4 regions of the Psychrobacillus sp. NPDC058041 genome follow, and region 3 is predicted to be linked to each of the others. Evidence: riboswitches for the same ligand, from Rfam matches in the RefSeq annotation. Region 3 holds a riboswitch; each other region holds the start of a gene.

Region 1 (7,448 bases), on a different contig from region 3:
TACGGTTATATGGAAGAGTACAAAATCGCCAGGAGATATAGAGATATTCCCGTCGCATCCATATACGCTGGAACAAATGAAATTATGAAAGTAATTATTGCGAAGAACTTAGGATTATAAATAAAATTGATGAATATGGCCTCTTTTCGTTGTCTAATTGACAAAGAGAAGAGGTCTTTTACTATTATTTGTGTAGCATATTACGTTGCAATAAAAGTAAAGGAGAGGGTAACATAATTGGTTGCGATCCATCATTTAACAACTTTTAATGTACAATAATTCCAATCCTATTCACAACTTCTCATAAAAACAGACTCATTCCTCAATATCACCCGCAATACATGACGGATTTTAACCAACTTATCTTCTCCTGTTAATAAATTTCCTTCCTTCATAAAAGAGGTTGCTAGGTAAGTCAATTCGTTAAGTTATCACTTTCTCTTTTTCTGCTATAGTGAATGCTTGCTCGAAGTCTGCAATCAAATCATCTACATTCTCTAATCCGACGGAAAATCGGAGTAGTCCATCGGTAATTCCTCGTTTTTCACGTTCTTCTTTCGGCATAGCCGCATGTGACATTTGGGCAGGGTGAGATAGAATGGATTCAACACCACCAAGACTTACAGCAAAAACAGGAATTTTTACGTTTTCTACAAATACTTTGGCAACTGTCCGATTAGGTAATCGGAATGAAAGAACAGCTCCTGGGTTGCTCGCTTGCTTCACATGAATATCGTAACCAGGATGTGTAGATAAACCGGGATAAAAAACTTCTTCTACTAAGGAGTGTTGCATTAAATAGGTAGCGATTTTCTGTGCAGATTCTGAGGATTTTTCAAATCGTACACCTAAAGTTTTAATTCCTTGAATTAAAGAAAAAGAATCTTGAGCACCTAAAACTGCTCCGAACGAGTTTTGAATGAAGGCTAATCGTTTTCCCAGTTCTTCATCTTTCGTTACAGCAAGCCCTGCGATAATATCACTATGACCTGATAAAAACTTGGTAGCACTATGTAGGACTACATCTACACCAAGATCGAGCGGACGTTGATAAAGTGGAGTCATAAAAGTATTGTCCAAAAAAGTAAGACAATCATTCCTTTTAGCAAGCGCTACAATGCTGGCAATATCTGTGATTCCAAGACAGGGATTCGATGGTGTTTCAATATATAATAATTTTGTATTTGAACGAATAGCATTTGTAACGGATTTTACATCTGTAAAATCTGCAAAAGTATGTTCAATTCCAAAACGAGGCAATACTTCCGTTACAAATCGAAAAGTTCCACCATATACATCTTCTGTAATGACAATATGATCACCTGAAGAGAGAAGCATGAATGCAGAAGAAATTGCTGCAATTCCGGAAGCAAATGCAAATCCGCGAGTTCCGCCTTCTAACTCTGCAATAGTTCGTTCTAAAGCATCTCTTGTTGGATTACTGGAACGGCTATAATCATATGGCCCAAATTCATCAAAATTTCCTTGGTGGAAAGTGGAAGACAAATAAATAGGAACATTGACTGCACCAATTTTTCTCTCTGACCAACCTCTTGTAGAAGTCGTTATTAAACTAGTTTCTAACTGTTCGTTTGGGTAGGTCATTATTCACTCACATCACTTTCTAGTTCATTAAATACTTGTCTCAAGTCTGCGATTAAGTCCTCTACTTCTTCAACACCAACTGAGAAACGTAAAAGGCTATTATCTACACCACGGGCATTGCGCTCTTCTTCCGGTATATCTGCATGCGTTTGAGTAGCGGGATATGTAATGAAACTTTCCACTCCACCAAGACTTTCTGCGAAAACAATTAATTGAAGTTTTTCAAGGAAAGGACCTACCCACTCGCTTTTTTGTAAGCGGAAAGAAAGCATTCCGCCTTTTCCAGGATAGAGTACATTCTTTACTGCAGATTCGTTTTGCAAAAATTCTACTATCTTTTTCGCATTTACATCATGCTGGTTCATTCGTAAATGAAGTGTCTTTAATCCTCTGATTAGTAGCCATGAATCGAATGGGGAAAGCACTGCGCCAGATGCATTATGATTTGCATGTAATTTTTCACTTAATTCTGTCCCTTTTGCTACAACAAGACCAGCAAGCACGTCATTATGACCTCCAATATATTTGGTTCCACTATGAATGACAATATGTGCACCAAGCTCAATAGGGCGTTGTAAGTAAGGAGTTAAAAATGTATTGTCCACAATTAATAGTAATTGATGCTCTTTAGCTAATTCCGCATATTTCTGAATATCGATCTCCTGCATTAAAGGATTTGTCGGTGTTTCAATAAAGATTGCTTTTGTGTTCTCGGTAATAAGTGATTTTACTTCATCTACGGATGAAAACTTTGCATATGTAGTATGAATATTGTAAGAATCTGAGTACTGATTAAATAGTCGGTACGTTCCCCCGTAAAGGTCTTCTGGAGCAATCAATTCGTCACCAGAACGGAAAAGAGATAGTACTAATTGAATTGCAGCCATACCCGAGCTACAGGCAAAACCTGCATCTCCACTTTCTAATTTAGCGATACCTTCTTCTAAAATAGCGCGAGTAGGATTTTTAGTACGTGTATAATCAAATCCTGTCGACTGGCCAAGACCACCATGGATGTAAGCAGTTGACAAGTATATTGGCGGATTAACAGCACCTGTTATCAAATCACTGTGGTTCCCTAATTGAGCTAGTTGGGTTTCTAAACTATTTTTTGACATATAATATTCATCCTCTTCAATTAAAATAAGAAATACGTAGGCCTCTTGGTGGCCCTTTTAAGCTTCACGCAGGAGTAAAGGAGCTGATATTTCTCCAAATAAAAAGAGGATTCTCTAATAAGAAGAGAATCCTCAAAAAAATACTGAAGTTAGTCTTCTTATCTTCAAGACGATGTCCGTCTATTGGAATTAGCACCACACCATTATTGGCTGGTTGCTGAGACATCTTCGGGCCAATCCCTCCGTCTCTCTTGATAAGAAATAAAATATTAAATTTTCTAAATGTTAAATTTAAAATAGTTTATCATGGGATGGATAATAATACAAGGAGATGAAGTAATAAATAGTCAAGGCAGATGGTTGTCCTTTAGTAAGGCTTGAAATGTAAAAAAGGCATGTGCGGTAAATGCGCCGAACATGCCGCAGATTTATTAGTCAACATGTAGCTATTGGAGCATCGGAAGGAAGAATGCAATTGCTCCAAGTACTATAGAAATCCAAGCTAGGAATTTTTGTGGGGAAGTTAAACCAACTAATCCCAAGACTACCGCACCACCACCAAGTATCATAGGATAATAAAAGAACCCCACAACTGCTAATACAATCCCAATCCAGCCAATCCACATACCTAAAGAAGCTTTCATTGCTAACACCTCCTTTCCCATACTTAAGAACAATATTTTCATAGAAAAATGTTCTTCCACTAGTATATGAAGAGGAGGTCGATTCTTTATAAACAATTTGCGGAATAAAGTAGAATAAAAGAGTTTTTTACAGAAAGTATATAAATTTTTAATTTTATGGCCATGAACAACTGGTTCCTTTGCGGAGCAGGCAAGATATGGGCAGATAACCAAAGTTAAAGGGGAGATAGTGACTGCTTAGGGGTACAGCGAAAGTTAAAGGGCATATAACATCAGGATATGGGCAGATATTTTTTGGTGGCAATATCATGCCGTAGAAGCTCCATGTCATCTATCTTACTAAGCAATGATAAATCGTTCCATACATACTAGTTGATTGGAGGGGATGTGGCGACTTCATCGGGATTAGCAGATGTTTTCTGCGCCGAAAGCGAAGCGGCAGGTGCATGAGCAGATGGCTCCGCATTAACGCAAGAAAGGGAAGGAAGGCTAAAGACGCCTCTTCCCTGGGGCAACGCATTCATGACCAACATCCTGTTGGCCTAGGAGAATGAAGCCATGTCCGCGAAAAGCTCCGCCAAAGCGGAAAGCCCGGTTATTCTTAAGAAGTAAATAAAGAATGGCTCATAATAACTATTTATTTTCCTCCTAAAAGATCAAATATTCCACCAGCGATACTTCCTTCATCCTTTGAGCCTCGACCTAGTGTTTGCGGAGCAGCTGCAAAAACACGGCTCGCTAAACGGCTAAATGGTAACGATTGAATCCATACAGTACCTGGTCCACGAAGAGTAGCGAAAAACAAACCTTCTCCTCCAAAAAGAGCAGTTTTCACTCCTTTAACCATTTCGATATTATAATCTACGTCAGAAGTCATCGCTACTAAACAACCAGTGTCTACCCTTAAAACCTCACCAGGCTGAAGTTCTTTTTTATGAATCGTTCCTCCCGCATGAATAAAAGCAAGACCGTCTCCTTCAAGCTTTTGCATGATGAATCCTTCTCCACCAAAAAAACCAGTTCCTAACTTACGTTGAAATTCGATTCCAACAGAAACACCCTTCGCTGCAGCTAAAAAAGCTTCTTTTTGACAAATAATTTTACCGCGATATTCACTTAAATCTATAGGAATTATTTTTCCGGGATATGGAGAGGCAAAGTAAGCATGTTTTTTTCCATTACCTGCATTCGTAAATGTAGTCATAAATAAACTTTCGCCTGTTAACATACGTTTGCCTGCCCCTATTAATTTGCCCATTATTCCATTATCAAATGAACTTGAGCCGTCACCAAAAATGGTTTCCATAGTAATGTCATCTTCCATCATCATTAAGCTACCTGCTTCAGCAACTACAGTTTCTCCTGGGTCTAATTCAATCTCTACAAACTGCATATCATCTCCATATAATTTGAAATCAATTTCATGATTATTCATGTATATTTTCCTCCCTAATTAATATTTATTTAATAATACGAGAAAAGTAATAAAAAGTTTCAAGTTGAAAATTCATATTTTTCAATTTTTTTGAAGGAATTTATCAAATAAATAGAGAATGTATTTAAAATGGAAACGTTTTCACCTATATAGAAAAGAGGTAGGGAAATGAAATTAACTAATTTTATCGATGGTAATTGGCAAGAAGTAGGAGAAGTAGATTACACAGCTGTTGTAAATCCTGCGAATGGTCAACATTTGGCGGAAGTTCGGATGTCAACAAAAAACGACGTAGATCAAGCGGTTGCTGCTGCAGTGAAAGCGCAAAAGAAATGGGCACTAGTACCGGCACCAAAACGGGCAGATTACTTATATGAAATTGGTAGACTGATGAAAGAAAAGAAGGAACACTTAGCGCAAGTGTTAACAAAAGAAATGGGTAAAGTCATTGAAGAAGGCCGTGGAGAGGTGCAAGAAGGAATTGACATGGCATTTTACATGGCAGGAGAAGGACGTCGTTTATTCGGAGAAACAACACCTTCAGAGCTTGCCGATAAATTTGCTATGAGTGTTCGAGCACCTATTGGAGTAGTTGGTTTAATCACTCCTTGGAATTTTCCTGTTGCAATTGCTACATGGAAGTCATTCCCGGCTATAGTTGCAGGAAATACATTCATTTGGAAGCCGGCAACAGAAACACCAATGATGGCATATGAAATGGCGAAAATCTTTCAGGAAGCGGGATTGCCAGCTGGCGTTGCAAACGTTGTATTTGGCTCTGGTTCAGAAGTTGGAACAGCTATGATTGAGCATCCCGACGTAAAAGTTATTTCTTTCACCGGTTCAACAGAAACAGGTCGCAAAGTGGCGGAACTTGGCGGTCGACATTTAAAGAAAGTATCACTCGAAATGGGTGGGAAAAATGCAGTAATTGTAATGGACGATGCAGATTTGTCTCTTGCAGTTGAGGGGATTTTATGGAGTGCGTTTGGAACAGCTGGTCAGCGTTGTACCGCATGTAGTCGTGTAATCGTGCATAAAGATGTAAAGAAAGAGTTAGAGAATTTACTTCTAACTCAAATGGAACAGCTAACAATTGGAGATGGTCTGGACGAATCGGTAAAGATAGGACCTGTAATTAATAAAAACGCATTGGAAAAAATTCATTCTTACACAAAGATTGGACAAGATGAAGGCGCAAAATTACTTGTTGGTGGAGAAATATTAGAGGAAGGGAAGCTTGCAGGAGGGAATTATTATGCTCCAACCCTATTTACAGATGTGACGCCAAAGATGCGAATTGCGCAGGAAGAGATTTTTGGACCTGTAGTTTCACTAATAGAGGTAGGTTCTTTAGAGGAAGCAATAGAGGTAAACAACGGTGTGAAATTCGGACTTTCAAGTTCTATTTTTTCAAGGGACGTAAATAAAATTTTCCGTGCTCAACGGGATTTGGATACAGGAATTGTTTATGTTAACGCAGGTACAACAGGAGCAGAAATTCATTTACCTTTCGGAGGGACGAAAGGAACAGGAAATGGACATCGTGATAGTGGAGTAGCAGCACTTGATGTATATACCGAATGGAAGAGCATTTACGTAGATTTTAGTGGGAAATTGCAACGTGCACAAATAGACACAGAATAATAGGGGGATGACAACATGAAGGTTGCTGTATTAGGAGCAGGATTAATGGGGAAAGAAGCAGCTCGTGATTTAGTATTAAGCCCAAACGTGGAAAAAGTTTTATTATGTGATTTAGATGTGGGACAAGCTAATTTGTTTAAAGAGAGGTTACAAAATTCGAAGGTAGAAGTAATAAGATTAGATGCAAATGATGATGAAAATATACTACAAATAATGCGAAAAGTAGATGTTGTTATAAATGCTTTATTTTATACGTTTAATGAAAAGGTTGCTAGGCTTGCCGTGGAAGCTGGCGTGCATTCCATCGATTTAGGGGGGCATATAGGAGGAGCAACAGACTCAGTGCTGTCACTCGATAAAAGAGCGAAGGATAAAGGTGTTACCCTTATCCCAGATTTAGGAGTGGCACCTGGAATGATTAATATTCTAGCGGGTTACGGGGCAAGTAAATTAGATAATGTTTCTGGTATTCATTTATATGTAGGTGGAATTCCAGCCGTTCCGGAAGGGATATTTGGATATAATATTGTCTTCTCTTTAGAAGGAGTGTTTGACCATTATACCGATCCTTCCCATGTTATACGAGGCGGGAAATTACAAGAAGTGAAATCTTTATCAGAAATTGAACCTATTTATTTTGAAGAGTATGGTGAATTAGAGGCATTCCATACCGCTGGTGGTACATCTACCTTAACGAAATCCTTTCCGAATATTGATACGTTAGAGTACAAAACGATTCGTTACAAAGGGCACGCTGAAAAGTTTAAATTGCTTGTCGATTTAGGACTAACAAATAAAAATACAATAGTAAATGTAAATGGAAATATGGTTAAAGCTCGTGATGTCATAAAAGAAGTATTGACACCTCAATTATTACTTGGTGATAAAGAAGACGTAGTTTTATTGAGAGTGATTGTAACAGGTATTAAAGACGGTGAGAACACTACGTATAATTACGAATTGGCGACAAAAAAAGACAAGCTTTCTGGTACAACAGCA
Region 2 (7,448 bases), on a different contig from region 3:
TTCTAGATTCTTCGATCATTCCACTAATGAATGTTTGCCAACCAATATTGGCTACTGTATTCGGGACGCTAATGAAAGCAATAATCCCTAAAAAAGCCCATCTTTGGAGAGAGGGAGAAGGCAAAAAAACAACTAGTACAATCAACAAGAACATTAGTCGAGCGAGTAAAACAGACATTGCAACCAATTTCTTCTGAGCACGCGCCCGATTTAATAATATAGCTGCTGGAATTGTCATTAATAGTGCAATTAACGGAGGCAACGAACTAATTAATCCAACTTGATAATTAGTTGCTCCCAATATCGTAATTGCGAAGATTGGAAAAAAGTTATTGGAAAAATTAAGTGCTATAGTAGATGCCATTCCGTGGTAAATACTAATCTTTTCATTATACGGTCTCATTCTGTCAGCCCATTCAATAAATAATATAGGTTATGCTAGAATTATATACTTGCATGCACAGAAAACAAGTACTTCGAGACACAAAATTTATTAAATTTTGATAAATCGCTTTTTTGCGTAAACATACGTAACCGCAAGTGCAGTAACTAAAACTGCTCCTTTAATAATATCAAATGCATAATAAGGTAAATTTAAAATGGTTAAACCGTTAAGCAAAATGTGTTCATGATATCGCTCCTTTTTCTATACCCAATATTTTAGGAATGTTTTTATTGTATTCTGGATAAATGATTCCTTTTTCCGTAATAATTGCTGTAATATATTTGCCTGGTGTGACATCGAAAGCAGGATTAAATACTTTTGTATTTGGTGGAGCCACTTGCTTCCCTGCAACATGTGTTATTTCTTCTGCTGGACGCTCTTCAATCCGTATTTCCTTACCGTATTGAATCGTCAAATCAAAAGTAGAGGAAGGAGCAGCAACATAAAATGGAATGTTAAATGCATGTGCTAGTAAAGCTAAATTAAGTGTTCCAATTTTATTAGCTGTATCGCCGTTTGCCACGATTCGGTCTGCGCCAACAATAATTGCTTCAATACCTTTTGCACCGATTGTATGCGCAGCCATGCTATCTGTTATAAGTGTGACATCTACACCAGATTGCTGAAGTTCCCAAACGGTAAGTCGTGAACCTTGAAATACCGGTCTAGTTTCACAAGCGAATACCTGAAACTGTTTTCCTTGTTCGCTTCCTAGATGAAATGGGGCTAGTGCAGTTCCATATTTCGCGGTTGCAATGGATCCTGCGTTACAAATGGTCATAACTCTCGTATGGTTTCCAAGCAAAGACAGTGCAAATTCTCCAATATTTCGGCATGAAGCTTCATCTTCTTTGTAAATATTTACAGCTTCCTCTAAGAGACGATTTTTCGCTTCTTGTATAGTTACAGTCTGTTGAACAGTGCTACGTAAACGTTCTAAAGCCCAAACTAAATTGACTGCAGTAGGTCTTGAATCCCCTAAATACATGGCGTCTTTTTTTAGTTGTTCTTGAAATTCTTCCAACGTATTTGTTTCATAGTGCTGAGCTGCCTTAGCTAAACCGTATGCAGCTGTAATACCAATGGCAGGTGCACCTCTTACTTTTAATGTGATAATTGCGTCATACACATCTTTTAGAGTTTCTAGTGTTACATATTCAATTTCAAGCGGTAACTTCTGCTGATCTAAAATTCTTAGCTCCTCATTGTTCCACTCAATTGATAGCGGAATACTCATTTGTGGTTCTCCTCCAATAACGAGATTACTGCCTGAATAGAATGTAAATCATAACGTTTTAAAATAAGTGCCTCTCCTACTTGTAATGCTTGTTTTTTGAAATCAAGTCGTTGTTCTTCGTCTGCAATCGCATCCAAATCCTTTACATGAGCTAAACCAATTGTTCTTCGAATTAATTCACAACCAGCAAAACCAAGTGTATCGTGGAAAACTTTCTCCAAAACATATTCTTCAAATCCCTTCGTATTCTTATATGTTTCAATACCTTTTGATTTCCATAGGATAGAAAAATTCGATGAAAATACTTCCCAGGTTTGTTCGATATGTTGAACAATAGTATTTCGCGCTTCTGCTTCTCTAGTAATAGATTGAACGATTAAGTTTGCTAAAAATATCCCGATATCAAATCCAATAGGACCATAAAAAGCAAACTCAGGATCAATTACCTTCGTTTCTGTTTCACTAGCAAAAATACTTCCCGTATGTAAATCACCATGAAGCAAAGCTTCTGCTTCCGTCATAAAACTTCTCTTCAATTTTGCAACTTCAAGCTTTAAAATTTCATTGTTCCAAATTGCCTCAACCTCTGCTCTTAACGAAGGTTCAAAATCATTTGTTTCATGATCAAAAAATGGATCCGTAAAAATAAGCTCTTCCGTAATTTTACATAGCTCTGGGTTTGAAAACTCGGAAACTAACCTCTTTTTTTCAAATGGATGTAATGCAAAATCTGATGTGTGAAACAGTGTTTGAGCAAGATACTCACCAATATCCTTCGAGAGCTTTGGATAGGGTTCAAGTTGGATTAATCCTTCACGTGCAATTTTTAGATGGGATAGATCCTCCATAACTGTAATTGCAAGCTCTTCATCGGTAGCATATACAACTGGAACAAGATCCGCTGCAAATTCAAACTGTTTTTTTAACGCATTTGCTTCAATGATTGCACGCTTTAATGTGAGTGGCCAGCTTTCACCAACTACTTTTGCATATGGCAATGCCTGTTTGAGGATTAAACTTTTGTCACCGTTAGATTCCTTAATGTGAAATACATAATTCAAATTGCCGTCACCAATTTCACTGCAACTTAACTCAGCGTCTTCTGAGAAAAAGTTTAGTCCTTTTGCATATAAAATCGCACGCTCTTCAGTTAACGATTCATATTGTCTCTTCGTAGCTATTGTCATTGTTCTCTACCTTTCCCTTACAAAATAAAAAGCCTCTTTCCAAAGAAAGAGGCGCAGAATAAGAGAACTCTCGCCTCTTATCTTTCAGAAAGTTACCTTTCTGATGGAATTAGCACCGTGCCTTACGAGATTTTTCATCTCGGCGCGAAAAGCGCCCCGTCTCACAACGGTATTACGGTCGGTTGCTGGGCTTCATAGGGCCATTACCCTCTGCCTGCTCTTGATAAGAGTGCTGTTACATACAACTTTATGCTATTTGAAATGAATCCTAACATATTAAAAAAAGAACTGTCAATCTTTTTTTAATACAATAAACTTTCTAAAAACTGTATTGACAATTTTCTAAGAGCGTGAAATAATCGTAATTAATTTGACAATACAAAGTGAAACCAATTGAATAAATTATTCTTATTTAGAGCAGGTGGAGGGACAAGCCCTATGATACCCGGCAACCGGTCCGATTATTGGAAACGGTGCTAATTCTTGCAGTCATTTGACTGAGAAATAAGAAGTCGTTATACATTAACCTCTTCTTATTTGAAGAGGTTTTTATTTTATTTTAAAGGAATGTGATGACAAATGAGTGGAGTATCAGCTCTCTATCAGGTGTATGGGAAGCCAGGTTCTTTTGAAAAAAGAGCAGATGGTATTGCACTTGGTTTAACTATAGGATCTTGGACGGATTTACCATTGATAGAACAAGAACAATTAAAAAAACATAAAGGTCATGTTGTTTCGATTAATGAATTCGAACATACTTTTCATCCGCTAAAACCAGATCAAATCAAAGCTGAAATAAAAATTAACTATCCTAATGCAAACTTCTCAGCTGATTTACCTGCCATTTTAACGACTGTATTTGGCAAACTATCGCTAGATGGTGAAGTGAAGCTTCTAGATTTAGAATTTTCTCCAGAACTTTTAGATCAGTTTCCCGGACCAAGGTTTGGAATTGAAAGCATCCGTGACCAACTGGAAGTGTATAATCGTCCACTTATCATGAGTATATTCAAAGGAGTAATTGGTCGAGATATTCATTACTTAGCAGAACAGCTTCGACATCAAGCACTCGGTGGAGTCGATCTCGTCAAAGATGATGAAATCCTTTTTGAAAATCCACTCACTCCTTTTGAGAAACGGATTACAACTGCAAAAAAAGTATTGCAGGAAGTGTATGAAGAGACTGGACATCGGACTCTTTATGCTGTTAATTTATCTGGTCGAACATCCCAATTAAAAGCAAAAGCACAAAAAGCAAAGGAACTTGGGGCAGATGCTCTATTATTAAATGTTCATGCATATGGACTGGATGTACTTCAAGAGTTAGTAGAAGATGATAATATCCAACTGCCTTTTATGGCTCATCCTGCTTATAGTGGGGCATTCACTTCTTCCTCATTTTACGGGGTTGCAACTCCACTTCTACTTGGAAAATTGACACGATATGCGGGGGCAGATTTTTCGTTATTCCCTTCACCTTATGGAAGTGTTGCGCTTGAAAAAACAGCTGCACTTTCATTGGGCGAAGAATTGACGAAAATAAGTACAGTAAAACGAACTTTCCCTGTTCCATCTGCAGGTATTCATCCTGGTTTAGTCCCTCTATTAATCGAGGATTATGGATTTGATAGCATTATTAATGCTGGCGGAGGAGTACATGGTCATCCAGCCGGTGCAACAGGAGGAGGGCTAGCTTTTAGGCAAGCCGTGACGGCTGTACTTGAAGGAATCCCTCTTAAAGAAGCAGCACAACAATACTCCGAATTAAAAACAGCATTGGATTTATGGGGGTAAGAATATGAATAAGCTTGTTATCTTTTGTGACTTTGATGGCACTATTACGAACCAAGACAATATTATCTCTATCATGAAAAAATTTGCTCCTCCTGAATATTTGCCGATTAAGGAAAATATTTTAGGACAAAGACAGTCTATTCGTGAAGGTGTAGCAGAAATGTTTGATCTTTTGCCTGTTTCCTTAAAGGATCAGATCATTTCTTATTTGCTAGAACAAGCACAAATTCGAGATGGATTTGCTGAATTTGTTTCTTATACAAAAAAACACAATATACCACTTTATATAGTTAGCGGTGGAATAGATTTTTTCGTCCATCCAATGCTTGAAAAATTCGGACCATTTTCTGGTGTTTATTGCAATGAATCGGATTTTTCTGGAGAATCTATTAAAATCCTGTACCCGCATGGCTGTGATGAACAATGTACAAGTCAAAGTTGCGGTTGTTGTAAGCCTTCTATTATCCGTAAGCTTCAGGGAAGTGATGCATTAAGCGTTGTAATTGGTGACTCTATTACAGATCTTGAAGCAGCCAAATTGGCTGACATTGTCATTGCTCGAGATTTTCTCATTGAAAAATGCGAGGAGTTACATATTTCGTATGAACCGTTTGAAAATTTCCAAGATGTCATAAATGTTATTGATAAGAGGCTAGGTGTATAAATATGACAACTCTCCATAGTAAGTGGGAAGAATTAGCAGACATAAAGGATGAATTAGCCGCACGCGATTGGTTTATGGGGACTAGCGGTAACTTAGCTATAAAAGTTAATAGCAATCCAATAGAATTTTTAGTAACAGCTAGTGGAAAAGATAAGAACAAAAGAACAAAAGAAGATTTTTTACTTGTAAATGAGAGCGGAAATCCAATTGAAAATACGGATTTAAAGCCGTCAGCAGAAACATTACTACATTGTGCTATATATGAGAATACTTCTGCTGGTTGTAGTCTTCACGTACATACGGTTGCGAATAACGTAATTTCTGAATTGCACGGTGATCAAGGGAAAATTGATTTTCAAGGTCAAGAACTTATTAAAGCTTTTGGTTTGTGGGAAGAAGAAGCTATCCTTACCATTCCTATCATTCCAAATCATGCGCATATTCCACTTCTAACGAAAGAATTTCAATCTCATATATATGCAGATAAAGGAGCTATCTTAATAAGAAACCACGGGATTACCGTTTGGGGTAAGGATGGTTTCGAAGCTAAGAAGCTACTAGAAGCTTGTGAGTTTTTATTTCAATATCAATTAACATTACATCAAATAAAATCAAAATAAGAGAGGAAGATTTTAAATGGCTATCATTAAATTCCAAGGAATAGAAGAAACAATTGAAGAGCAAAACGAGGTTGCAGCTTTTTTAGCCAAACAGGAAGTTATTTACGAGCATTGGGATATCGAAAAATTACCAGAGCCTCTCCGTGAAAAATTCGATCTTAGCGATGAAGAAAAAGAACAAATTCTCTATGCTTTTAAAGAGGAAATTGATAACATTTCAACTCGCCGTGGCTATAAAGCATCGGATGTTATATCTTTATCTGATTCTAATCCTAATTTAGATGAATTATTGAAAAACTTCGAGCGCAAACATCTTCATACGGATGATGAGGTTCGATACATTGTTAGTGGTCACGGGGTATTCATTATACAAGGAAAAGACGAAAATTTCTTCGAAGTACATTTATCACCCGGAGATTTAATTTCCGTGCCAGAAAACATTACGCATTACTTTACACTTTCAGAGGATCGTAAAGTAGTTGCTGTTCGTATCTTTGTCACAACAGAAGGCTGGGTACCAGTGTATCAAGACGAAATTACCCAAAGTTAAGTCTATATAAGAAAAGCGCAAGCGCCCTTTAAGTGCAATTGTCTTCTCTACTTCTAGAGTGCTTTGGACGAAACATTCGCTACACTATTACCGATGGATTTTGAGGAGTTGGAAGTGTCTACGTCACTTCCAACTCCTCATTTTCGGTCATCTTGTGGCGAATGTTTGTCCGTCGCCCTCTTGGAATTTGCGAGGACATGATGCGTTTGGTTTGGCTAATTAGAGAAAAAATACTTCCTTACTCTTTTAAAAGCTTCCGAAGATACCATTTCGGAAGCTCGTCACTTCTCTACCTTTAGATACTATCTATCTTTTCACTGGTTTGGCTTACCATATGGATAAGCAAATCAAGACCCTGGACTGAGCGTAACTTATGAAACATTGTCTGAAAAAAAGATGAATCAAAATCTGCTCCAAAATAAAAAAATCTCCCTTGTTGTAACTTTCTAAACGCAACAAAGGAGATTTTTTAAATGGGTAATTCTAACTCAAAAAAGCCTTACTAAAAATTTTTAAAGAATAACCTAATAACATCTGCCCCACCTATAAAGGCTCCCAAAGAACCCACTAAGTTAGTAAGGACAACTACCAGTAAGATACGTGTAACCTTATTATGCCAGAATCCTTTTACAGTAAATACATCTTCTGAAAGCGTCTCAAAATCCCCGATGTTTGGTCGACGGTAATATGCCTGTACAATTCCCGATACCCACCCTGATGCTATTAATGGGTGTAAAGTAGTGATGGGAGCTACTATAAATGCCGATAATATTGCAAGCGGATGACCAAGAGCAATAGCTGCTCCAATAGCCGCAGTAGTCCCTGTCCATAATATCCAACTAAACGCTTGGTCAAACCCCGCTGTTGGATTTGCTAAAAAGGTGTAAACCACAATAGCAATAAGAAGAACCGGTATTACCCACCCAAGAATCTTTGGAACAACTGATTTTG
Region 3 (7,448 bases):
CTGGGAAACGTCAAGAGATTGTTGTGGCAACCAAAGGGGCGCATAAATTTTTGGATGGAAAAGTAATAGTGGATAATAACCCAAGCTTCCTCAAAGAAACAGTTGAAAATAGCTTGAGACGCCTTCAAACCGATTATATCGATTTATTTTATATTCATTTTCCAGATGAAAACACTCCCAAGGAAGAAGCCATTGGGTCGCTTTCTCGATTGAAAGAAGAAGGAAAAATACGTGCTATTGGTGTATCAAACTTTACACTAGATCAATTAAAAGAAGGGAATCAAGATGGACATATTGACGTACTTCAATCTGGTTATAATTTGATAAAGCGAGAGGCAGAGAATGATTTAATACCTTACGCCAACGAGCATAATATTTCCTTTATACCTTATTTCCCACTAGCATCGGGTTTACTTACTGGAAAGTTTGATAAAAATAGTACTTTTGAGGATGGCCGTTCCAAAAATCCTTTATTCCAAGGGGAAGCATTTGATCGCAATCTAGAAAAAGTAGAACAACTTCGAGTAATAGCAAATGTTAAAAACGTAGCAGTTTCAAATTTAGTTCTTGCTTGGTATTTAGCGCAGGATACAATCGATGTGATTATACCTGGAGCGAAAAAATCGGAGCAAGTATTGGATAATATAAAGACTTTAGAAGTGCAACTTAGCCTGCAAGAAATAAAAGAAATCGACCAAATCTTCCAATAATCTTTGAGAAGTTGTCTTTAAGGCATTCAATTGGCTAAAAGACAACTTTTTTATCAAGTTCCATGAATGATATGTCTCGTTCAATATTGTAATCCCTACTAAAGTTCATCTTTCTTCCATCAAATGGCAGAACAAGACCAATTTATCCTTAAGCGAGACTAAAGTATATGAAATCGCAACCAACTCTAATAAATCCGAGACCAAATTGATGAAATCGAGACTATATCACAAATCTTCCTACCTAATTAAGGGACATCCGTCATCGGACTGCCCCCGCTGAATTATTCCCACTCAAACGGTGTTTCTTGGTAAACATAATAATTCAACCAATTTGAAAATAATAAATGCGTATGAGAACGCCAAGAATTTATCGGTTGTTTCGTTGGATCATCATCTGGAAAGTAATTTTTAGGTACATCGATTTCAAGTCCTTTATTCACATCACGATTATATTCTTCTGCAAGTGTATCTGCATCGTACTCTAAATGTCCCGTGATCATTATATATTTTTTATCTTCAGAAATAACAAGGAAAACTCCTGCATCGTCTGAAGTTGCAAGAAGTATCAATCTCGAATCGTTTTGAATTTCTTCAAAAGATACTGCAGTATAACGAGAGTGCGGAGCATTAAACTCATCATTAAATCCTCGAACAAGATTGTTTGTTAGATCGGAAATTCGATGTGTATATACCCCTGAGCATTTTTGAGGCAAATCATATTTTCCAATACTATAATGATGATACAATGCAGCTTGAGCACCCCAACAAATATGTAAAACAGATGTCACGTTAGTTTTGGTCCAATCCATAATTTGAGTTATTTCTTCCCAATAATCAACATCCTCGAAAGCTAAGTGTTCAATTGGGGCTCCTGTAATGATCATTCCATCATATCGTCTGTGTTTTATTTGCTCAAAAGTAGTGTAAAAAGTATCTAAATGCGTTTTACTTACATTTTTTGATTCATGTGTTGCTGTATTTAAGAACGTTACATTTACTTGAAGTGGTGTATTTCCTAAAAGTCTTAATAATTGTAATTCTGTTCTTTCTTTTTCAGGCATCAAATTTAAAATAATGATGTTCAAGGGACGAATGTCCTGAGTGGAAGCGCGGTCCTCATCCATCACAAATATTTTTTCTTCCTTAAGCAATTCAGTAGCAGGTAACTTCTGTGGGATATTAATAGGCATCTATTTTGTCTCCTTTTCCATTTACAAAATAAAAAACCCTCTTTTCTAATGGATAAGAAAAGAGGGTTTCCTTCAAGCTCTTTGTTCTTATCTCTCAAGATCATTAACAATCTTGATGGAAGTAGCACCTTTCTGACTATGTCAGAGGTTGCTGAAGCGTCATAGGGCCATATCCCTCAACTTCTCTTAATAAGAGTATATTATTTAATTTGATAAATTAATGTTTTAACTTTATCATTTTCAGAACATTTAAGCAATAAAATTTAATAATAAAACAAATTTTTTCGATACTAATAATTCAGTAACCCTCTCAAAAAATTGAATTTATTGAGCTTCCAACCATTGTTCCATCAAGACTTCTAATTCTTTTTCTTTCGAACTTTTGATCGATAGAAGGTATTCGTATTTTGACCAGTCTTGTTCCTTATCAATTTGCTTCTTTAACAAGAGTATTTCCTCTTCCAATATCCCAATTTCTTCTTCAATCGGTCGAGCATTTAGAGGCTTAACTTTCACTAACTTTGTAGGTTCCTTTTTTTGATCTATAACTAGGGCAGCCTGCTTTAACTGCTGCTCCTCCCATTTTACACGCGCCCATTTGTAAGGCCCTTCAAAAGTTATAAGTTGACCTTGATCTAGCCAAGCAGTTCTAGGAAATAATTTATTTAAAAAGTATCGATCGTGAGAAACTGCTAATATTGTTCCTTGAAAGTCATCTAAAGCATCCTCTAAAACTTCTCTTGAATCTATATCCAGATGATTCGTAGGTTCATCCAACATTAATAAGTTGATATCTTGATGCATAAGTTGAGCGAGTCGCAGGCGCATTCTCTCTCCCCCACTCAAATCACCTACTCTTTTAAATACATCTGGACCGTAAAACATAAACTTAGCAAGTATGTGACGAGCATCTCCCTCTAAAACATTTACTTCACTTCGAAATACATCAATTAGCTTTGCTTTGGGATTCATTATTTCAAAGTGCTGAGACAGAAATCCAACTCGGACATTACTACCTAGACGAACCTTTCCTGAATCAACCGGTAATTCTTGTAAAAGTGACTTTAAAATCGTAGATTTCCCTGTACCATTTCGTCCAACAATGGCAACACGTTCTTTCCAATACACGTTTAAATTAGCATCTTGAAGCAGCACTTTTTCTCCATATTTTTTCGATACTTGCTCCATGATGACCACTTCTTTCCCACTTCTAGGAGCGGCTTCAAACGATAAGCTCATCTTTTTAGGATCTATAAGTGGTTTTCTTACCTTCACCATTCTTTCTAATGCCCGTTCCATATTTCTTGCTTGTCTATGAAGTCCAGCGTTTGGCGGCACAGCTTCGTTTGCCCATATTTTTAATCGTTTAATTGCTTCTTTCATTTTCTTAATCTTTTTTTGTTGCTCTTCATATTGCTGAAACTCGCGCATTAATGCATCTTCTTTTTCGATAATAAAAGATGAATAATTCCCGTGATATAACTTTATTTCTCCATCCTCCAAGTCAGCAACTTTAGTCACAACTTGATCTAGAAAGTATCGATCATGTGAAATAATAACTACTGTACCCGAATAGGAAACTAAATATTGTTCTAACCATTCCACTGCAAATAAATCTAGATGGTTCGTAGGCTCATCTAATAACAACAAGTCAGGTTTCGTTAATAAGAGCTTACCTAGCATTATTTTGGTCTGTTCCCCACCACTTAATGTCATAAATGATTGATGCACAAAGGAGGATAATTGTAAACCCTCTATGACTTTGTTGATTTCCGAATCAATCGCATAACCATTACGATTAGTGAACTCCTCCTGAATTTCTCCGTATTTTTGAAGTAATTTCTCTAACTCCTTAGGGTCGTCGGTGGATAGCTTTCCTTCAAGTTCTTTCATCTTAGTTTGTAATTCTATTAGTTCCTCAAATGCTGAATTTAATACATCGATGCCGGACACGTCTTCTGAAAATGATGGTATTTGAGCTAAATAACCAATTTTCGTTCCTTTTTTGAAGTGAATACTACCCACATCTGGCATTTCTAAACCAGTTATTAACGTAAGTAGCGTTGTTTTACCACTACCATTACGCCCTACAATCCCTAATTTATCTCCAGTTTTGATAGATAATGATAAATTTTCAAAAATCGTGTTTCCTCCAAGCATTTTACTAACTTCTTGTATTGTACATATCATATTTTCCGCTTCCTCTCATCTCTGATTTAGCTGGAAGCATTTTTCTGCAAAGAAAAAAGACTGCATATAAGCAGTCTTCTCCTAAAATTGTGGTTCAGAAAGAATGGCTTATCAGCTGTGAATTACATTAAATTGTCTAAAAAAGAACAGACTAGTCCCGTTAGGCTCAATTTCATGAGTAATCGCACAAGACGTGGATAAAAATTCCAATATAAATCCATGTGCATTCACAGTGTTTTTCATTCTTTCTTCACCTCCGTTCACTAAGTTGAGAATATTTTATCATATCTTTTATTTTATGCCAAATAAATTTTTCCTTATTTATCTAATAGGTGGTCATTATTTTCATTCTTATCTGGAATTCCAACATCATTTTTCATATCCACTTTTTTATTACCTGTATTTGGAACAGCATTTGGACTTGCATCACCATTAATTTGGGTTTGGGTATTAGGCGGTCCATTAGAATTTCTATTGAAACCACAAGCAGTTAAGCTAAGCAATATGAAAACTAAGAGTACTGCAAATAACTTTTTCATAATATCTCTCCTCATTTTCCATTAGATTGCTCTTTTTTTATCGTATTATCCATAAGAAAAACCAGGCAAAATGACGCCCGGTTCTTTTAAGAAGAGTAGCTATATGAATGTCGTTGCTTTCCGCTAAGGAGGACGCTTTTCGCGAGCATGGCCGGATGCAGAAAATTTCACCAAAATTTTTAAAAGCAATAGTATCTCTTATTCAACAACAATTACAGGATGGCATGATCACTACATTTACTTAAACTGTTTCTATCCTCTTAGCGATTAGGTACTACTCAATTATTGGATTGTAGTGAAAGGTGGCGACTCCAGCCGGAGGCCAACAGGATGTTGGTCACGAAGGCGTTGCCACACGATGTGGCGCTCTTAGCCTTTGTTCCTCTGTGAGACAGATGAGCCGTCACAACGAACGCGTCCACCTAAAACGGAAATCCGAGGTATTATCTATGAAAGCTGGTTTCGCAGGAAAATAATCCATGTATTATCTTATCTTTTTAAAAAAGCTCCAGCAAAAATTCACTGGAGCTTTCAAAATATCTATTCTTCAATATCGAAGTAAATCTCGTCTTCGTCGTTATATTCGGATCCATTTTCAAATAATACAGTTGTACGTAGGATTAGTTTTGTAACTTCGTCATCACCATCAGGTAGCCATCTATCATCAGGTATAATTTCAAAAGGAACCATTTGCATGTCTTTTGATGCTACTGTTCCTACAAGTTCAATAGAATGTTTGGAAACAATTTTGGATACTTCCCCATTTATTAATTTGAAAACCTCTAGTTTAATATTGTCTATTGACTCGTCATCATGTACACCATCAATATATATTGTTCCAGAAAGGTTTATCCCATGTTCAATATAAGGATGATCGACTACAGTGTCAATTTTAAACGTTTGTACTCTAATGGAAGATTCAAACTTCTTCGCCATAACTCTCAGTCCACCTTGTTATTTGTATACTCATAATGGTTTTCTAAATTCGTTTCATACCTATTATAACGCTTTTTAAACAAGGTATAAAAATGTGAAACAATAACTTTTAAGATTGCATACCCTGGAATTCCTAATATTACACCTGGTACACCAAACAATGATCCAGACGTTATCAAAACAAAAATAATCGTAATTGGATGAATATGTAGTGATTTACCCATAATTTGAGGGGAAATAAACTTACCTTCCACCAATTGAACAATAGTCCAAACTACCGCAAGTTTGATTAACATAAAGGGTGGTGAAACTAGTGCAATGATGGCAGCTGGTGTGATTGCAATAACAGGTCCTAAATAAGGAACAACGCTTGTTACCATTGCTATTACTCCAAGTAACAATGCGTAATCCATCCCGATAATTGTAAACCCTATATATATCATAAAACCTATACACATTGATACTAATATTTGGCCTTGTATATACGAACTAATTTGTTTATCAATATCTTTAAATACGGAATGTAAATCATCTCTCATACGTGGTGGAAATAACTTCATAATATATTGTGGTAACTTTTCTCCGTCTTTTAATAAATAAAAAAGGATAAATGGCACCATAATTATTGATAATACAAAGCTTGTTACTGCCCCAACAATTGAGGTTATTCCACTTACAATACTTGCGATAGTACTTTGAAACAACTTACTTATTTCAGTAGGTACATTTTTTAATAAGTCCATTACATCACTTTCGATTTGTAAATAATAGTCTGCTACAAAAGAGTTTCTCAAAAAAGTATCTAAAGAATTAAGCAATTGAATAAGGTTATTAGGCAATTCCTCCACTAATCTTATGGATTGGGCTTTCAAAAATGGAAATACTAAAAAAACAAGCAATGTTATTAATCCTATTAATGCAAGGAAAATGATTAATATTCCCAAAACTCTAGGAATTTTTATTTTTTCTAAGAGTCGTAATATTGGTCTTAATAAATAATATGCAATAACCGCTAAAATTATGGGTAAAATCACACTTCCCAAAAATACAGTTAATGGTATAAAAATAAAAGATATTTTATCGTATACCATTACCACCAACCCGGTTAACAGCAATACTATTAACGTAAAGAATGTATTACGTCCTCCTAAAAATTTTATGTATCTTGTAGAAAAAAAAGAAGGTTTTTCAGGTTCCACTCTTATCAAACTTCCTTTCCAATATACTTTTATTTTACGGAGGAAAATAAAGATTAGCAACGCAAAAGTATTACTTTTCTTTTAAAAATTCTGAAACTGCAGCTTTGTTTTTTTCTACATTAATTTCTATTACAGAGCCTGCATGAGCATAACTGTTAAATGAATAGGTTCCTTCAAGAGGAATTGTTAATTTTTCAATTTCCACTTTACCGCTCGTTATAGCTTCTAAAACACGTTTAACTTTATCCATTTTTGTATAATCAGTTTCAATATACCCTTCAGCAGCTCCTATAAACTTAGGTATATTTGGTAAGTTCTTAATGGAAAGTACTTCATTTTTTAATGCTTCCATAACGATTTGTTGTCGAGAAACTCTTCCAAAATCACCCTCGGAATCATGTCGAAATCTTGAATAACCTAGCAATTCTTTTCCTGATAAATCATGTTGTCCTTTTGTTAGTGATACACCTATTTTCTCTGACATATCTTTTTCTACAGATATAGGCACTCCGTCTGGAGCAATAATATCAACTAATGATTCGAAACTGCTAAAATCAATTAATGCATAATGATGAATAGGAACATCAAACATATTTTGTAATGTTGTAGTTAGTAGTTGGACACCACCTAAATAATATGCAGTATTTAGTTTGTATGATTTATATCCTGGAATTTCCGCATAAA
Region 4 (7,448 bases), on a different contig from region 3:
AAATTCCTCCAAATTCACTTGCAATGGGAAGTCCAGCAAAAGTTGTACGGGAGCTGACTGATGCCGATAAAGAAGATGTACAACGAATTATTAGAGAATACGCTGAAAAAGGTCAGTATTATAAATCACTGCAATAAGAATAAAGCAATCGCCTATTAAGAGCAACTTGTCTTTACTATTTTCCGGAGTGCTTTGAACGAAACATTGGCTACACTATTACCGTTAGATTTAGAGGATCTGGAATTGACTGAGTCACTTCCAGATCCTCTTTTTTCGGTAATCTTGTGGCAGATGTTTGTCCGTCGCCCTCTTGAAATATGTACAGACATGATGCATTAGGTTTGGTTAATAAAAGAATAAATCCTATCCTATCCTATTCTTTAAAAAGCGGACGAAGATACAGTTTCGTCCGCTCAGAGCTTCTTTATTAGTTGTTACTAATTTTAGAAAAGCGAATGCACTCTATAAGTGCATTATGTACCAACACTAATTGTACTTCTCAAGAATCAGCAATTCCTGCTGCAACAATATATTTTGCTAAATAGCAATCAGCGTATGCAGCTTTCTTTCACCATATAACTTCTATATAATATTTTCCGAAAAATCCAAACTTTAGATGTTTGAGAATCGTTTAATATATAACGAAAGGAGTTGATGTCTTTTTGAATATTAATGACTTAAAAGAATTAATGCTTCAATACACAGATTCCTTAATTCGTTTAGCTTATTGCTACGTCAAGGATCTCCAAGCGGCAGAGGATATTGTACAAGAAGTTTTCATAAAGTTTTATCATAATCAGAATAATTATGAAGATCATGGTGAGGTAAAGGCTTATTTAACACAAATGACCGTTAATAAAAGCAAAGATTATTTAAAAAGCTGGACCTATAGAAAAATCCAACTACAAAACAAATTATTTTCACTAGCTGTCAAAAGAAATTTGGACGAATTGGTTAGAAAAGACGAGCAAGCAATAATTGGAGAAGCAATCCTAAATTTGCCCATAAAACATCGAGAAGTTCTCACTTATTTTTATTTTAATGAAATGACTATTGCTGAAGTAGCACATATTTTATCTATTCCAGAAAGTACAGTAAAAACTCGATTAAGGCGTGGTAGAGAACTATTAAGAAATCAATTAACAGGTTTAGAATGGGAGGTTCTTTTAAATGAATAACTATATTCCTTCTGAACTGAAAGATTTAACCGAAAGTAAACAACGTGTTATGCAAAATGTAGTGAATGAGATAGAAAGTAACTCAAGAAAATCTAATCATACATGGCGATATGTGGTGATAACCGCTGTTTTAGCAACTTGTGCAATGCTATTTGTCTTTAACGAAATATTTAATGAAAATGAACAACAATCTGCTACCGAACTACAACTAGATTTAACCCAACCTACATTCTTCGAAAAACAAGGTTTATTTTATCTACTTGGAGTAACGTTGGGTGACTCCCAATCAAAAGTAGTAGAACACTTAGGTAAAAATTATACAATAGATGATTACGAGGATGGTAGTGGGGCGGACTTCATATTGGATTATGATGGTAATGTGAGATTCTATTTTTATCAGGACAAATTAGATAAAATACTATTCATGAAAGCAGATGAAAGTTACTTTGACAAATTATTTAATGATTACGATGGATTTAAATTCACTACTTCTTCCAGTATAGATGATAACGATCGTTATTTTTACTCGAAAGAGACTGGTCAACTTTTAAAAGCAACGATCATTCCAGACGGAAATCTTTACTTATATCTTCTGAGGGGAGGCAAGGATCTCTTGGAGAATCCGGATTTCCCAAAAATAGAACAGATTTTAGATTAGTTTTGGGAATTAGAAAAAGCATCGTTAGGTAAGTGAATTAATATATGGAAGCTGCCCTTCATAGTTGGCATCTTTCTCTTGAGTCATGGTATTTTCTTATCTTTTAAAAATTATAAAAGCGATACATTCCTATATTTCTCTAGGAATGTATCGCTTTTTTGATAAGGGAATCTTTCAATACCAGCCGTTTTTATGGCAGCTTTTTCTAATTATAAACCTGCTTTTTGTCTTAACTCTTCTGCTTTATCTGTTTTTTCCCAAGGTGCGTCGATGTCTGTACGGCCAAAATGTCCGTAAGCAGCAGTTTGTTTGTAGATTGGGCGACGAAGATCTAGCATTTTAATAATACCAGCTGGGCGAAGGTCAAATAATTCACGAATATGTGAAACTAATTGAGCTTCTTCTACTTTTCCAGTTCCAAATGTGTCTACTGCGATAGAAACCGGTTGTGCAACACCGATTGCATATGCAAGCTGAACTTCACAACGATCAGCAATTCCTGCTGCAACAATATTTTTTGCAACATAGCGAGCAGCGTATGCAGCTGAACGGTCAACTTTTGTAGGATCTTTACCAGAGAATGCTCCTCCGCCATGACGTGCATAACCACCGTAAGTATCTACGATAATTTTACGTCCTGTTAAGCCCGCATCTCCTTGTGGTCCACCAATTACAAAGCGACCAGTTGGATTAATAAAATATTTTGTATTTTCATCGATCAAATCAGCAGGAACAATAGGATTGATCACTACTTCTTTTAAATCTTTTTGGATTTGTTCTAATGTAACTTCCGGATGATGCTGAGTTGAGATAACAATCGTATCAATATGGACAGGATTATTATTTTCGTCATACTCCACTGTAACTTGTGTTTTACCATCTGGACGTAAATAATCTAGCGTTTCATCCTTACGAACTTCCGCTAAACGACGAGCCAATTTATGAGCTAAACTAATTGGAAGTGGCATAAGTTCTGGTGTTTCATTACATGCGTAACCAAACATTAAACCTTGGTCCCCTGCTCCAATTGCTTCAATGTCCGAATCAGTCATAGATCCTTCACGAGCTTCTAAAGCTTGGTCAACCCCTTGCGCAATGTCAGCTGACTGTTCATCGATTGCAGTTAATACTGCAGAAGTTTCAGAGTCAAAGCCATATTTTGCACGAGTATATCCTATTTCTTGTACAGTAGAACGAACTACTTTCGGTATGTCTACATATGTAGATGTTGTTATTTCACCTGCAACCAATACAAGACCAGTTGTCACGGTTGTTTCACAAGCAACACGTGCATTTGGATCTTCTGCTAGAATTGCGTCAAGAATTGCATCTGAAATTTGGTCACAAATTTTATCTGGATGCCCTTCAGTAACTGATTCAGATGTAAATAATCTGCGTTGTGTCATAAAAAATTCCTCCTATATCCTGCGAGATTTCTCTCAAGAATTGATACGGTACTCATTCCCATGTCAAGCCATTCAATCAAATAGATTAAACTTGAAGCCGTTTCGGACTTGGCACACAAGGATAAAGGGCGATGTCATAAAAAAAACCTTCCACTCACGTATCTTACACATGAGGAAAGGCTATTAATTTCATAAGCACCTTTCACTCTTATCAATCAAGGAATCTCACCTTGTCTCAGGTTGGGCACCTTTGTAACAAAACAAATATTACAGGTTGCCGGGTTTCATAGGGCCTGACCCCTCCACCAGCTCGGGATAAGAGTATCCGTTCAATTTATCATCATACTTAAGTTGCATTCAGAAGTCAACACATTTTTGTTGACGATTTATTCACAAATAATAAAAATAATCAATTCATTAGTGTAGACTATTAAGTTAAATGTGTTATACTATTTCACATATGAAAGTCATCTCCCTGTTTATATAAGGGAAAATAATTAAAAGGATGGTAAATACAATATGAATTCAATCGATACTGTGAATGAACTGAACGAATTGTTATCTGGTGCTAATGTTAACATTCAATTATCAGTACCGCAACTTGTAGAAAAAGCAACATCAAGAGGCGAAGCTGTTTTAACTTCTACGGGAGCCGTGAAAGCAGAAACAGGTAAATATACAGGTCGTTCTCCACAAGATAAATACATCGTTGATGAGCCTATATCTAGAGACAAAATCGATTGGGGTTCCGTAAACCAACCAATTTCTTCTGAAATTTTCGAATCACTATATAAAAAAGTAACGAAATACCTTGCTGAGCAAGATGAATTATTCGTATTTAAAGGATTTGCTGGTGCTGATAAAGATTCTCGTCTAGGTATTCAAGTAATAAATGAATATGCATGGCATAACTTGTTTGCTCATCAATTATTTATCCGCCCATCAGAGGAAGAGCTTGCAAACCATTCATCTGACTTTACAATCATAAGTGCTCCAAATTTTAAAGCAGATCCAACAGTAGATGGAACAAAAACAGAAACTTTTATTATCGTTTCAATGGAGAAACGCATCGTATTAATCGGTGGTACTGAATATGCTGGAGAAATGAAAAAATCTATTTTCTCTATTATGAACTACTTACTTCCTGAACAAAACATTTTACCTATGCACTGTTCAGCAAACGTTGGAGAAGAAGGCGACGTTGCATTATTCTTCGGTCTTTCTGGAACAGGAAAAACAACTCTTTCTGCAGACGCTGGTCGTAAGTTAATTGGTGATGACGAACATGGTTGGTCTGATAATGGCGTATTTAATATCGAAGGTGGATGTTACGCAAAATGTATCGATTTAACTCGTGAAAACGAACCACAAATCTATGATGCAATCACATTTGGTACTGTATTAGAAAACGTTGTTGTTGATGCGGAAACTCGCGTTGCAAACTATGCTGATAATTCATTAACAGAAAATACACGTGCAGCTTACCCAATTCAAAATATCGAAAATATTGTGGATCCTTCTGTTGCAGGTCATCCAAATACGATCGTATTCTTAACTGCTGATGCTTTTGGCGTATTGCCTCCAATCAGCAAATTGACAAAAGAACAAGCTATGTACCACTTCTTAAGTGGATTTACATCTAAATTAGCGGGTACTGAACGTGGAATTACATCTCCACAACCAGCATTCTCAACTTGCTTTGGTTCACCTTTCCTTCCACTTCATGCAACTGTTTACGCAGAAATGCTTGGAAAGAAAATTGACGAGCATGGTGCACAAGTATTCTTAGTTAACACTGGATGGACTGGTGGAGAATATGGCGTTGGTAGTCGTATGAAGCTTTCTTACACACGTACAATGGTTCGTGCTGCAATTGACGGTAAACTAAACGATGTAGAAACTGAAACAGATGCAGTATTTGGTTTAGCTATTCCAAAACAAGTAGAAGGCGTTCCTTCTGAAGTATTAATTCCACGTAATGCTTGGACAGACAAAGCAGCATACGATAAAAAAGCAACTGAACTAGCAAAAGCTTTCCATGAGAACTTTAAAAAATTCGGTACCGTATCTGAAGATATTACACTTAAAGGCGGACCAGTAGCTTTATAAAGTAAAAGAGGATGTCCCATTAATATGGTGACATCCTCTTTTTTAATCTGCATTTTCATCATAATAATGTGTTGTGATAGATGATGGAAAGATTGAAATAAACTTTTTGGCTTTTTCTTCGTCCGTTTTATATAAAATTATTTCTGACCCATAATGACCCACTTCTAATAGCTCGTCTCCATTTATATTAAAAAACATCGTGAACCATTTTAGCCCACCTTTAGGATCTATAGAATCATTTCTAAAGTAAGTACGATTTTCATCGCTCAAATTAATCGTCAAAATTTTTATTAGTCCTTCATTTAAAGTGGAAGCAGCTTTAGCACTTAATTCGCGGATTGCTTCCGTCTCTTCTTTCCAGCACTGGATAATAACTTCCTGAAATTCATTTGTATAGTTATCCCATAAATCGGTCCAAAAGCTTATATTCGACGGAAATGACGACTTGTCCTCTGAACTCAATGTATCAATCGTAACAACTACATTACCCATCGTTTAAACCCCTTTCTGCCTTTTCATCCAATTACATGCATCTTGCACTACTTGTCGATTCACTTTACTTGGAAAAAAATGCGTATACTCCTGATAATACCAAGCTTCAACTATTTTATTATTCCCAACTAACGCTTTCTCTAAAGCGTTTGCATGCTCAACAGAAACATTTGTGTCTAGCATCCCATGAATGATAAGAGTTGCTGCTTCAATTTCATGAATGTGAGCAAGAACATTTCTATTTTCATACCCTTCTCGATGATTTGTTGGAGTACCGCCGATCACTCGTTTCATCATTCTTCTCATATCTTTACGTTCGTCATATGTTAAGAATATGTCGGAAACACCAGCCCATGTTACGATAGATTTAATATCGTTTCGTAAAATAGCAACCCAAAGAGCCATTATTCCCCCACGTGAAAATGCAAATAAATGAATTCTCTCCAAAGAAAATTGCTTTAACACATCGACTGCAAACACTGCATCCCATCGATCTTCTCCAGCAAATTCATCTTTACCTTCCCCACCACGATTTCCACGGTAATATGGAGCGAAAACTATAAAACCTTCAGAAGCAATTTGCGCAATACGAGCTGGTCTCACCATGCCAATACTTTGCATGCCCCCTCGGCAATATAAAATACCATCATACTCGCCCTTTTCCTTTGGCACAGCAAGTAAGCCTTTCACTCGATATCCGCAAGACCAGTAAGTAATTTCTTTTAAGTTAATATGTGGATTTGGTGATGGATAAACTCTGGTCTTTTCTATCATTCCATTTATTTTCATGTTCTATCACCTTTTCTAATATTGCTTGCATACCAGCATCTTTCATATGAAAGCTTAAATGTTCACAGGTCAAGAACTCTTCTGTTGTTAACCAAATAGGCCCATCAGTTTCAAAGCTCGTACCTTCTTCAATAATATGGGCAACCTTTGCTATAAATACTGCTTTGCAAAATGGAATTACATCATGTACAAGATATTCTGCTATCCACTCGACATTCTCTATCGATACATTTGTTTCTTCCATGGTTTCCCTAATCGCACCTTGTACTGTCGTTTCATTTCCCTCTATTTTCCCCCCAGGAAACTCTATTCCACGTTTTGGGTGCTTTGTTAATAACCATTTGTTTTGATGTTTTGCAATAACTAAAACATGCAACGGCTCTATTGGAAATACTCTTTTTTCAAAAGATAATTCCACTTTTGCTCCGTTTAAATCGCGGTATAATAACATGACTAAAACTCCTTTTTTACTAAAATCTAAGAAGGAACAATTATATACCAGTACACTAACATTATCCCTATATCCGCTAAACAATGACTTATAATTGGTGCAATAATGGAATTCAATTTAAGTCTGAAAATTCCCCACATGATTCCAGCAAGAAATACAGGTATAACTCCCAATACATTAAAAGGAAAACTGAAAATCTCCTTGATGACAATCAAATGATATAAACTATAAAAAATAGTTGTTACCATAATCGTATTCAGATTACCCATTTTTGGCAATATACGAACGTACATAAATTCACGCCAATAAAATTCTTCTAATATCGGATTAATAAGGGCCAGTACTAGTACAAGTAAAATTACCTT

Evidence for each region. Region 3 has a riboswitch for S-adenosylmethionine ahead of metA (homoserine O-acetyltransferase MetA). Riboswitches for the same ligand answer to the same signal wherever they lie in the genome.
Region 1: linked by a shared signal. The riboswitch ahead of ACFVR1_RS05765 (methionine biosynthesis PLP-dependent protein) and the one ahead of metA (homoserine O-acetyltransferase MetA) in region 3 are both predicted to bind S-adenosylmethionine.
Region 2: linked by a shared signal. The riboswitch ahead of mtnW (2,3-diketo-5-methylthiopentyl-1-phosphate enolase) and the one ahead of metA (homoserine O-acetyltransferase MetA) in region 3 are both predicted to bind S-adenosylmethionine.
Region 4: linked by a shared signal. The riboswitch ahead of metK (methionine adenosyltransferase) and the one ahead of metA (homoserine O-acetyltransferase MetA) in region 3 are both predicted to bind S-adenosylmethionine.

Annotation. Positions count from the first base shown of each region.
Region 1 is NZ_JBHVRO010000003.1:127,187-134,634, forward strand. Features, by position in the region: gene ACFVR1_RS05755 (acyl-CoA dehydrogenase family protein) at 1-120, shown strand, start outside; gene metC (cystathionine beta-lyase) at 424-1,605, opposite strand; gene ACFVR1_RS05765 (methionine biosynthesis PLP-dependent protein) at 1,605-2,723, opposite strand; SAM riboswitch class I at 2,879-2,984, opposite strand; gene ACFVR1_RS05770 (hypothetical protein) at 3,170-3,367, opposite strand; gene ACFVR1_RS05775 (TIGR00266 family protein) at 4,005-4,802, opposite strand; gene ACFVR1_RS05780 (aldehyde dehydrogenase family protein) at 4,971-6,449, shown strand; gene ACFVR1_RS05785 (saccharopine dehydrogenase family protein) at 6,465-7,448, shown strand, end outside.
Region 2 is NZ_JBHVRO010000007.1:78,518-85,965, reverse strand. Features, by position in the region: gene ACFVR1_RS12510 (MFS transporter) at 1-403, opposite strand, end outside; partial or broken gene ACFVR1_RS12505 (ABC transporter permease) at 494-622, opposite strand; gene mtnA (S-methyl-5-thioribose-1-phosphate isomerase) at 627-1,682, opposite strand; gene mtnK (S-methyl-5-thioribose kinase) at 1,679-2,869, opposite strand; SAM riboswitch class I at 2,944-3,099, opposite strand; SAM riboswitch class I at 3,275-3,380, shown strand; gene mtnW (2,3-diketo-5-methylthiopentyl-1-phosphate enolase) at 3,449-4,663, shown strand; gene ACFVR1_RS12485 (2-hydroxy-3-keto-5-methylthiopentenyl-1-phosphate phosphatase) at 4,668-5,327, shown strand; gene ACFVR1_RS12480 (methylthioribulose 1-phosphate dehydratase) at 5,330-5,947, shown strand; gene ACFVR1_RS12475 (1,2-dihydroxy-3-keto-5-methylthiopentene dioxygenase) at 5,964-6,497, shown strand; gene ACFVR1_RS12470 (TraB/GumN family protein) at 7,000-7,448, opposite strand, start outside.
Region 3 is NZ_JBHVRO010000002.1:268,795-276,242, reverse strand. Features, by position in the region: gene ACFVR1_RS03875 (aldo/keto reductase) at 1-710, shown strand, start outside; gene metA (homoserine O-acetyltransferase MetA) at 992-1,900, opposite strand; SAM riboswitch class I at 1,985-2,096, opposite strand; gene abc-f (ribosomal protection-like ABC-F family protein) at 2,225-4,090, opposite strand; gene ACFVR1_RS03860 (RAxF-45 family protein) at 4,202-4,333, opposite strand; gene ACFVR1_RS03855 (hypothetical protein) at 4,408-4,629, opposite strand; gene ACFVR1_RS03850 (sporulation protein) at 5,170-5,565, opposite strand; gene ACFVR1_RS03845 (AI-2E family transporter) at 5,571-6,764, opposite strand; gene ACFVR1_RS03840 (LCP family protein) at 6,835-7,448, opposite strand, start outside.
Region 4 is NZ_JBHVRO010000012.1:85,406-92,853, forward strand. Features, by position in the region: gene ACFVR1_RS16825 (gamma carbonic anhydrase) at 1-137, shown strand, start outside; gene ACFVR1_RS16830 (sigma-70 family RNA polymerase sigma factor) at 663-1,178, shown strand; gene ACFVR1_RS16835 (hypothetical protein) at 1,171-1,836, shown strand; gene metK (methionine adenosyltransferase) at 2,046-3,242, opposite strand; SAM riboswitch class I at 3,448-3,564, opposite strand; gene pckA (phosphoenolpyruvate carboxykinase (ATP)) at 3,762-5,351, shown strand; gene ACFVR1_RS16850 (hypothetical protein) at 5,394-5,843, opposite strand; gene ACFVR1_RS16855 (alpha/beta hydrolase family protein) at 5,847-6,632, opposite strand; gene ACFVR1_RS16860 (NUDIX domain-containing protein) at 6,571-7,083, opposite strand; gene ACFVR1_RS16865 (CPBP family intramembrane glutamic endopeptidase) at 7,110-7,448, opposite strand, start outside.